2 regions of the Peribacillus sp. NPDC096448 genome follow, and region 1 is predicted to be linked to the other one. Evidence: riboswitches for the same ligand, from Rfam matches in the RefSeq annotation. Region 1 holds a riboswitch; the other holds the start of a gene.
What was found. Region 1 has a riboswitch for S-adenosylmethionine ahead of ACIQ0C_RS08120 (methionine ABC transporter ATP-binding protein). Riboswitches for the same ligand answer to the same signal wherever they lie in the genome.

Region 1 (3,644 bases):
TTGTTAAAAGAGCATTTGTATCAGCTGGAGGAGAAATTGTTAAAGTCTGAAGTTCGTACATCTCCAGAAGAGCTTTCATCATTATTGAAAGATGATTTCTTTGAGTTCGGCAGTTCGGGTAACATATGGTCTAAAAGCGATTTTATGGGGCAAGAGGGAGCCGGAGCTGTGAACATGACACTAAGTCAATTTGAGTTGCATCCATTGTCTGATGATACCGTGTTAACTACATATCGAATTTTTGATGAAGATAAGTTGGAACATACCTTAAGAAGTTCAATTTGGAAATGTACGGATGGAAGATGGCAAATGTTTTTTCATCAAGGCACAAAAACAAAAGGGTCCCTTTAAGCCTTTTATTTAATGAGTTTTGACTGCTTGGAAACTATTTCACTAAAATGATAGAGGGGGATGAAGTTGATCTTTCGTACCATGGATACGGACAAAGATAAAGATATTATCGTTAAATTCCGGAACAGATTCCTATGTTGTAAGTTTTGGATCTGAAGCTGGTTTTGGAGATGAAAATACATATTTGCAACGAATGGAAGAACGGGTCCGCAAATTTCCGGATGGACAGGTGATCATTGAAAAGGATCAAGAACCGATTGGACAAATGGAACTTCAAATTCGGGAGTATGAAGGAACTGAGATTGGCTATGTGAATCTCTTTTATCTTATTCCCGAATACCGCAGTAAAGGCCTTGGCAAGGAATTGGTTCGCTACGCAGAAAGCTTTTTCAGGCAATTTAATGTATCCGAATATCATTTAAGGGTTTCTCCGGATAACCAAAGGGCGGTTTCTTTATATACGAATTCAGGCATGATGAAGATAAGGGAAGAAAATGAAATATATCCCGTATGGAGAATGAGCAAATCACTATAAAAATAGAAAAAATAAATTATATTAATATAATTAAAAAGTATCGATTCACTATACTGTGAAACTATTTATAGCGATGAAAAATATGGTTGACTTTAGAGAAATTAGAATATATAGTGAAGGACATAATTAAATATAACGTTAATTCTTATCAAGAGATGTGGAGGGACTTGGCCCTATGATACCTCGGCAGCGGGTTTTTACTTTTGTAAAAATACTGTGCTAATTCCAACGGACGAAAGTTTGAAAGATAAGAAGGAGCTTTTCTTAGATAATTAATTTAAGAGTTTACTCTTTTTTTATGTCTAAAGAGGCCTCTTCTGTCTGACGACGGAAGAGGCCTCTTTTGTTTATTCAAAATGTATATGGTTATTGGAGAATTGGTGCAGTTACTCATGAGTTTCGCGCAATTACTCGTGAGTTTGGCGGAATTTAACCTATCATTATGAAACGTTGCAAAGCTCTTCTCTCTGGATAATGAATTCGTACAAATAAACAGCATGGGGGGAGATTGGATGATTGAGTTTCAAGATGTTAAAAAGGTTTATCAAACAAAGAAACAGACTGTCGAGGCTTTGAAGGGCATTAATTTGACAGTGGAAAAGGGGGATATATTCGGGGTAGTCGGTTATAGCGGGGCCGGGAAGAGTACGTTGATCAGGCTGGTCAATTTGCTTGAACAACCTTCAGATGGTTCGGTGATTGTTGGGGGCAAGGATTTGACCAAATTAAGCCCGAAGGAATTACGGGCTGAAAAGAAAAAAATCGGGATGATCTTTCAGCATTTCAACTTGCTTAACTCAAAGACTGTTTTTGATAATATTGCCATGCCGCTGGTTTTATCGGGAACTCCGGCTAAGGAAATCAAAAACCGGGTAGGCGAGCTGTTGGAGTTCGTTGGCTTATCGAGCAAAGCAAATAGTTATCCTGAACAATTATCCGGCGGTCAAAAGCAGCGTATCGGCATTGCAAGGGCATTGGCTACGAATCCATCGATCTTATTGTGTGATGAAGCTACGTCGGCATTGGATCCACAAACAACGAGTGCCGTTCTGCAGCTCTTAAAGAAAATTAATAAAGAATACAATATCACCATCCTGCTAATCACTCATGAGATGTCTGTAATTCGGGAAATTTGCAATAAGGTAGCGGTCATGGAGGGCGGATGTGTCGTTGAACAAGGTTCGGTTTTCGAAGTTTTCGCCAAGCCGCAAACGGATATTGCAAAAAACTTCGTGAGAACGGTCATACATGATGAGATTCCACAAAGTTTCTTAAAAAGCATAGGGTCTCACATCCCGATTATTTGGAAAATTAATTTTATTGGGACTACTTCGGGTACTCCTTTACTTTCAACCATCTCTAAGAAATATGATGTTCATTTAAGTGTCTTATCAGCCAATATTTCTGAAATTCAGGAAACGCCTTTCGGGAATTTGATCATCGAAGTGACCGGGAACAAAAATGAGGTGGACAAGGCTTATCAATATATTAAAAATGAGGGGATTCTCGTCCAGGAGGTGCAGATAAATGGGTAATACGCTTTGGGGAATGGAAATAACGGCAGACCAGCTGTTGACAGCTTTCGGTGACACACTTTATATGGTAGCCATCTCATTGGTATTTTCCGGATTGATTGGGCTTCCGCTCGGTATCCTGCTTGTCATTACAAGAAAGGGTCACATCCTGGAGAATAAATGGATCTTTAATATATTGAACCCGATCATCAATATACTGCGGTCGGTTCCTTTCATCATCTTGCTTGTAGCAGTTATTCCGCTTACAAGAATGATTGTCGGCAGTGCGATCGGAACGAATGCGGCCATTGTTCCGCTTATCTTTTACGCGGCTCCTTATATTGCCCGGCTAGTGGAAAACTCGCTGTTGGAAGTGGACAAAGGGATTATCGAGGCGGCTCAGGCGATGGGGGCGACAACATGGCAAATCATTTATCGTTTTTTGATTCCCGAGGGACTTAGCTCGTTGATCCTTACATTTACAACAGCGACAATCGGGCTTGTTGGATCTACGGCGATGGCAGGTGCCGTCGGTGCAGGCGGGGTCGGGGATTTAGCTTTGGCTTACGGTTATCAAAGGTTCGATACGATGACGATGATCGTCACAGTGGCGGCGCTCGTGATCATCGTTCAATTACTGCAATCCACCGGGAACTTTGTTTCAAGAAAAATCAGAAGAAGATAAAAATAACAGGAGGTAGGAAAAATGAAAAAAATCTTATTAACGATCATGGTATTGGCATTGGCCACCGTGGCTGCAGCATGCGGGAACAATGAGGGTGCATCAGGGAGTTCGGATGATGTGAAAACCGTGAAAGTCGGTGTCAGCAGCGGGGATACGAGAACATGGGAATACATTGTCGACTTAGCGAAAGAGGAAGGGCTTAATATCGAACTGGTCACTTTCAATGATTATATCCAACCGAACCTTGCGTTAAGCGAAGGTGAAATTGATGCCAATTCATTCCAGACGGTCGCCTATTTCGATGAATTCGTTCAAGATCAAAATCTAAAATTGGAGGCCATCGGGTCGACTGTCATTGCACCTATGGGCCTTTATTCAAAAAAACATAAAAGTCTCAAAGATCTTCCGGATGGTGCTACGGTAGCCGTTCCGAATGAAGCAACAAACTTTGGCCGTGCACTGCTCCTCCTTCAGGAAGCTGGATTGATTACATTGAAAGAGGAATTCAATGGATCGGGATCATTGGAAATCATTAAGGAAAATCCGAAAAACTTGAAAA
Region 2 (3,644 bases), on a different contig from region 1:
TGAAACCCAAGTCACGGCAGGATGGTTTTTTAAATATTTAATGACAGACTTGGTGTTTGATAGATGCTCTTTCATCCTAACATGGAGCGTTTCAAGTCCAAGCGTAAACTGGAATGCACTTTGGGCACTTAGCGCAGGGCCCAAATCACGGAGTAACTGGACTCGGGCTTTCGTTATGAATGCGGCAGGTCCAACTGCCTCGGCGTATACCAGATTGTCGTAACTTGGGTCAGGCTCCGTGAAGCCAGGGTAGTTTGGCGAGTTCCAATCGAATTCCCCTCCATCCACGATGACACCGCCTAGCGTCGTTCCATTTCCAAGAAGCCATTTTGTAGCGGAATGGATGACGATATCCGCTCCAAAATCAATTGGTCTGCAAAGATACGGTGTCGCGAAGGTATTATCAATGATTAAAGGTATGCCGGCTTCATGGGCGATTTCCGCTACCGCTTCAATATCAAGCACCCTCAAACTTGGATTTCCGATCGTTTCAGCAAAAATGGCTTTAGTTCTTGGCGTAATCGCCCTTTTGAAATTTTCAGGGTCATCTGGAGAAACGAATTTCACTTTTATCCCATATTTAGGAAGAGTATTTTCAAAAAGGTTATACGTACCGCCATATAAGGTAGAGGCTGAAACAATCTCATCCCCTGAAGCGGCAATATTCAGGATTGAAAGTGAGATGGCCGCCATCCCGCTTGCCGTTGCCAATCCGCCGATACCGCCTTCCAGTAAGGCCATTCTTTCCTCAAAAACGCTGACCGTGGGATTATGAAGCCGTGTATATATATATCCATTCTCCTTTAGGCCAAATAAATTCGCTGCATGGTCGGTGTCTTTGAACAAGTATGCATTGCTTTGGTAGATAGGAACTGCACGGGCACCTGTTTCATCAGCTTGCAGACCGCCATGAACACTCAATGTTTCGAAACGCAACTTTTTCCCTGACATATTAATTCTCCTCTTTTTTATGGATTTAATTGGAATTTTATGAAATCTGGCCTTTTATAAACAAAAAAACCACTTCAATAAGAAGAGGTTTCAAGAACACACCTCATCTACCAGAGCCAACACTCTGCTGGAATTAGCACCGTATATAAAATTTATACCGGTTGCCGGGCTTCGTCGGGCCAGTCCCTCCGCCACTCTTGATAAGAACTATTAAATTCTGCCGTTACTTTACTTAATTCAAAATATAGCATTTTAGAATAAATCAGTCAATGAATTGTTAGAATATTCTTTGTTTATTTTCAACTTGCATTCAAATGTACGCAACAAAGAAACCAACCACGGATCTGATTGGTTTCCTAGCTGATTTCCTTAAGCAATCCGTACAAATAAGGAACGGATTGAAAGGCATATATTTTTTTGTGCAGCTGTCCTTCTTTGAAAAGCAATAAGCAAGGAACACTTTCGATTTCATATGATTCGGCAATTGCTTGGACATAGTTCATATTCATTTTGCCTGCCTTCAATTCCGGGAAAAGCTCCAAGGCTATCGTCAGCATCTTGGATGCCACCTGACAGGTGCCGCATAAAGGCGTATATAAATATAAGCAAAAGGTTTCCCCACTTTCAACAGCAAGCTTACACTCTTCTTCTTTCCATTCCTGCATCAATTAGTCGTTCACCCTTTGACTTAAAAATTTCATTTTCACATTCATATTGGCAGATAGGAGCACAGTTGCGATATGATGTTCGGGTGAGCTTTCCACTTCTTTGTACATTTTATTGATATACAGGTGGTTCGCTTCCGGCATTTCCCTTCGGAACTGCTTCCGCAGCTTTTCTCCTGATTCATCTGCGTCAAAAAGGAGATAAACATCACGGTCCATCAATTCTTCCACTAATTCATCCAGCTTAGTTAATGATATGGTCCCATTCGTACATCTTATTTCCACATCTTCATTTAAAACGGAGGCAACTTTTCTTCTATCGGAACTGCCTTCTACTATGATCACTTTTTCGAATTCGCCCCACTCCATGTCATCACTCCATCTCACGAATTATGTGCGCAACTCACCCACTGTACAAAATGAAAAAGAGAGCAGGCCTTTTCAGTCCCCCCTCTCCTTCTTATTAACCGTTGATTAAACTCTCATACTCTTCAGCGCTCATCAAGTTTTCAATATCACTGCCATTAGATGGTTCAAGCACGACCATCCATGCCTTTTCATAAGGAGACTCATTTACATATTCAGGGTTGTCACTTAAATCTTCGTTTACTTCAACAACCTTGCCACTGATAGGTGCATAAAGCTCAGAAACGGTCTTAACGGATTCAACACTTCCAAATGGTTCGTTCGCTTTCAATTCATCGCCGATTTCCGGAAGCTCAACGAATACGATGTCCCCAAGCTCGGACTGTGCGAATGCCGTAATTCCAATGCGCACTGTTCCATCTTCCGTTTTGACCCATTCATGTTCTTTAGTGTAACGAAGTTCTTTTGGTGTTGTCATAATTAACCCTCCATATGTACATCTTATTTTATCTATTACATTATAAGGTAGATTGTTTGTTTAAGTAAGGAATTAACCAAATATTTTGTGAAATTTCAGTTCCAAACCTGTTCGAATTGCTCTTCTTTGAAACCTACCGTCACTTTGGTGCCATCCGTAACAATCGGCCTTTTCAGAAGCATGCCATCTGTGGACAATATATCAAGCATCTCTGCTTCAGAAGCTTCTTTCAGCTTATCCTTTAAGCCCAGCTCCCGATATTTTTGACCGCTAGTATTGAAAAACTTCTTCAACTCCAAATTGCTGTTTTTATATAGCTGTTCTATTTCAGTTCGCGAAGGGGGATTATCCGCTATATGGATCGCTTCATATTGCAGTTCATGATTATCCAGCCACTTCTTCGCATTACGGCATGTACCGCATTTTGGGTACCAATATAATGTTAAGCCCATCATTTCACCACCTATCAATAGAATACCCGTTTTTACCACGCAATACAACGAAATGTCTTTTGAATTTCCAATCCGATTTCATCAATTGAAATAAAGGGAATGCCATTGCGGGCATTCCCTTTACGGATTCTGGCTCATTGCTTAAAGAGCATACTTTTCCGCTTCGATTACCTTGACGGAAGCTTCGCGTTTTTTCGCAATGACATTGATCGGAGTGTGTCTAGTCAGCTTGCGGAGCGAGGAAAGCATGATGCGAAGAGTATCCCCTGTTTCCACCGCAATTAACGTTTCCTTTGCATGCTGTTCTATTTCATTGAAAGCTTCCTGAACGAAGATTTCAGTGTAAAGCACTTTTTGTTTGTTCTTCTCCAGACCTGTAGTTGCAATTGCCTTTTCCGTACGCAATACTACGGATTCAGCTGCATAGGCAAGGGATGCGATATCAGCAATGTTGGAGAGGATTTCTTGTTCTTGATCAAGACTTTTTCCGTATTTCTGTGCCGCAAGCCCAGCTGCCAAAATACCGATTTTCTTAGCGTTCCTAACAAGCATTTTTTCTTGTGCCAGTGGCTCATCGCCAGGTTCTTCCGGCATCATCATCATTAATTCCTCTTGCAGGCCTTGAGCTTTTTGAAGTAGCGGCAACTCCCCTTTAAGCGCTTTCTTCAAGAAAGTTCCCGGGACAAGCAATCTATTGATTTCATTCGTACCTTCAAAGATCCGGTTAATACG

Region 2: it holds a riboswitch for S-adenosylmethionine, as region 1 does, so the genes downstream of both, ACIQ0C_RS12395 (O-acetylhomoserine aminocarboxypropyltransferase/cysteine synthase family protein) here and ACIQ0C_RS08120 (methionine ABC transporter ATP-binding protein) in region 1, are expected to answer to the same signal.

What each region holds. Positions count from the first base shown of each region.
Region 1 covers NZ_JBIWEU010000003.1:387,036-390,679, reverse strand. Annotated here, with positions in the region: gene ACIQ0C_RS08130 (nuclear transport factor 2 family protein) at 1-351, shown strand, start outside; gene ACIQ0C_RS08125 (GNAT family N-acetyltransferase) at 545-886, shown strand; SAM riboswitch class I at 1,029-1,140, shown strand; gene ACIQ0C_RS08120 (methionine ABC transporter ATP-binding protein) at 1,399-2,421, shown strand; gene ACIQ0C_RS08115 (methionine ABC transporter permease) at 2,435-3,085, shown strand; gene ACIQ0C_RS08110 (MetQ/NlpA family ABC transporter substrate-binding protein) at 3,107-3,644, shown strand, end outside.
Region 2 covers NZ_JBIWEU010000006.1:130,463-134,106, reverse strand. Annotated here, with positions in the region: gene ACIQ0C_RS12395 (O-acetylhomoserine aminocarboxypropyltransferase/cysteine synthase family protein) at 1-951, opposite strand, end outside; SAM riboswitch class I at 1,052-1,158, opposite strand; gene ACIQ0C_RS12390 (thioredoxin family protein) at 1,308-1,616, opposite strand; gene ACIQ0C_RS12385 (toprim domain-containing protein) at 1,620-1,985, opposite strand; gene gcvH (glycine cleavage system protein GcvH) at 2,080-2,460, opposite strand; gene ACIQ0C_RS12375 (arsenate reductase family protein) at 2,556-2,912, opposite strand; gene ACIQ0C_RS12370 (acyl-CoA dehydrogenase family protein) at 3,054-3,644, opposite strand, start outside.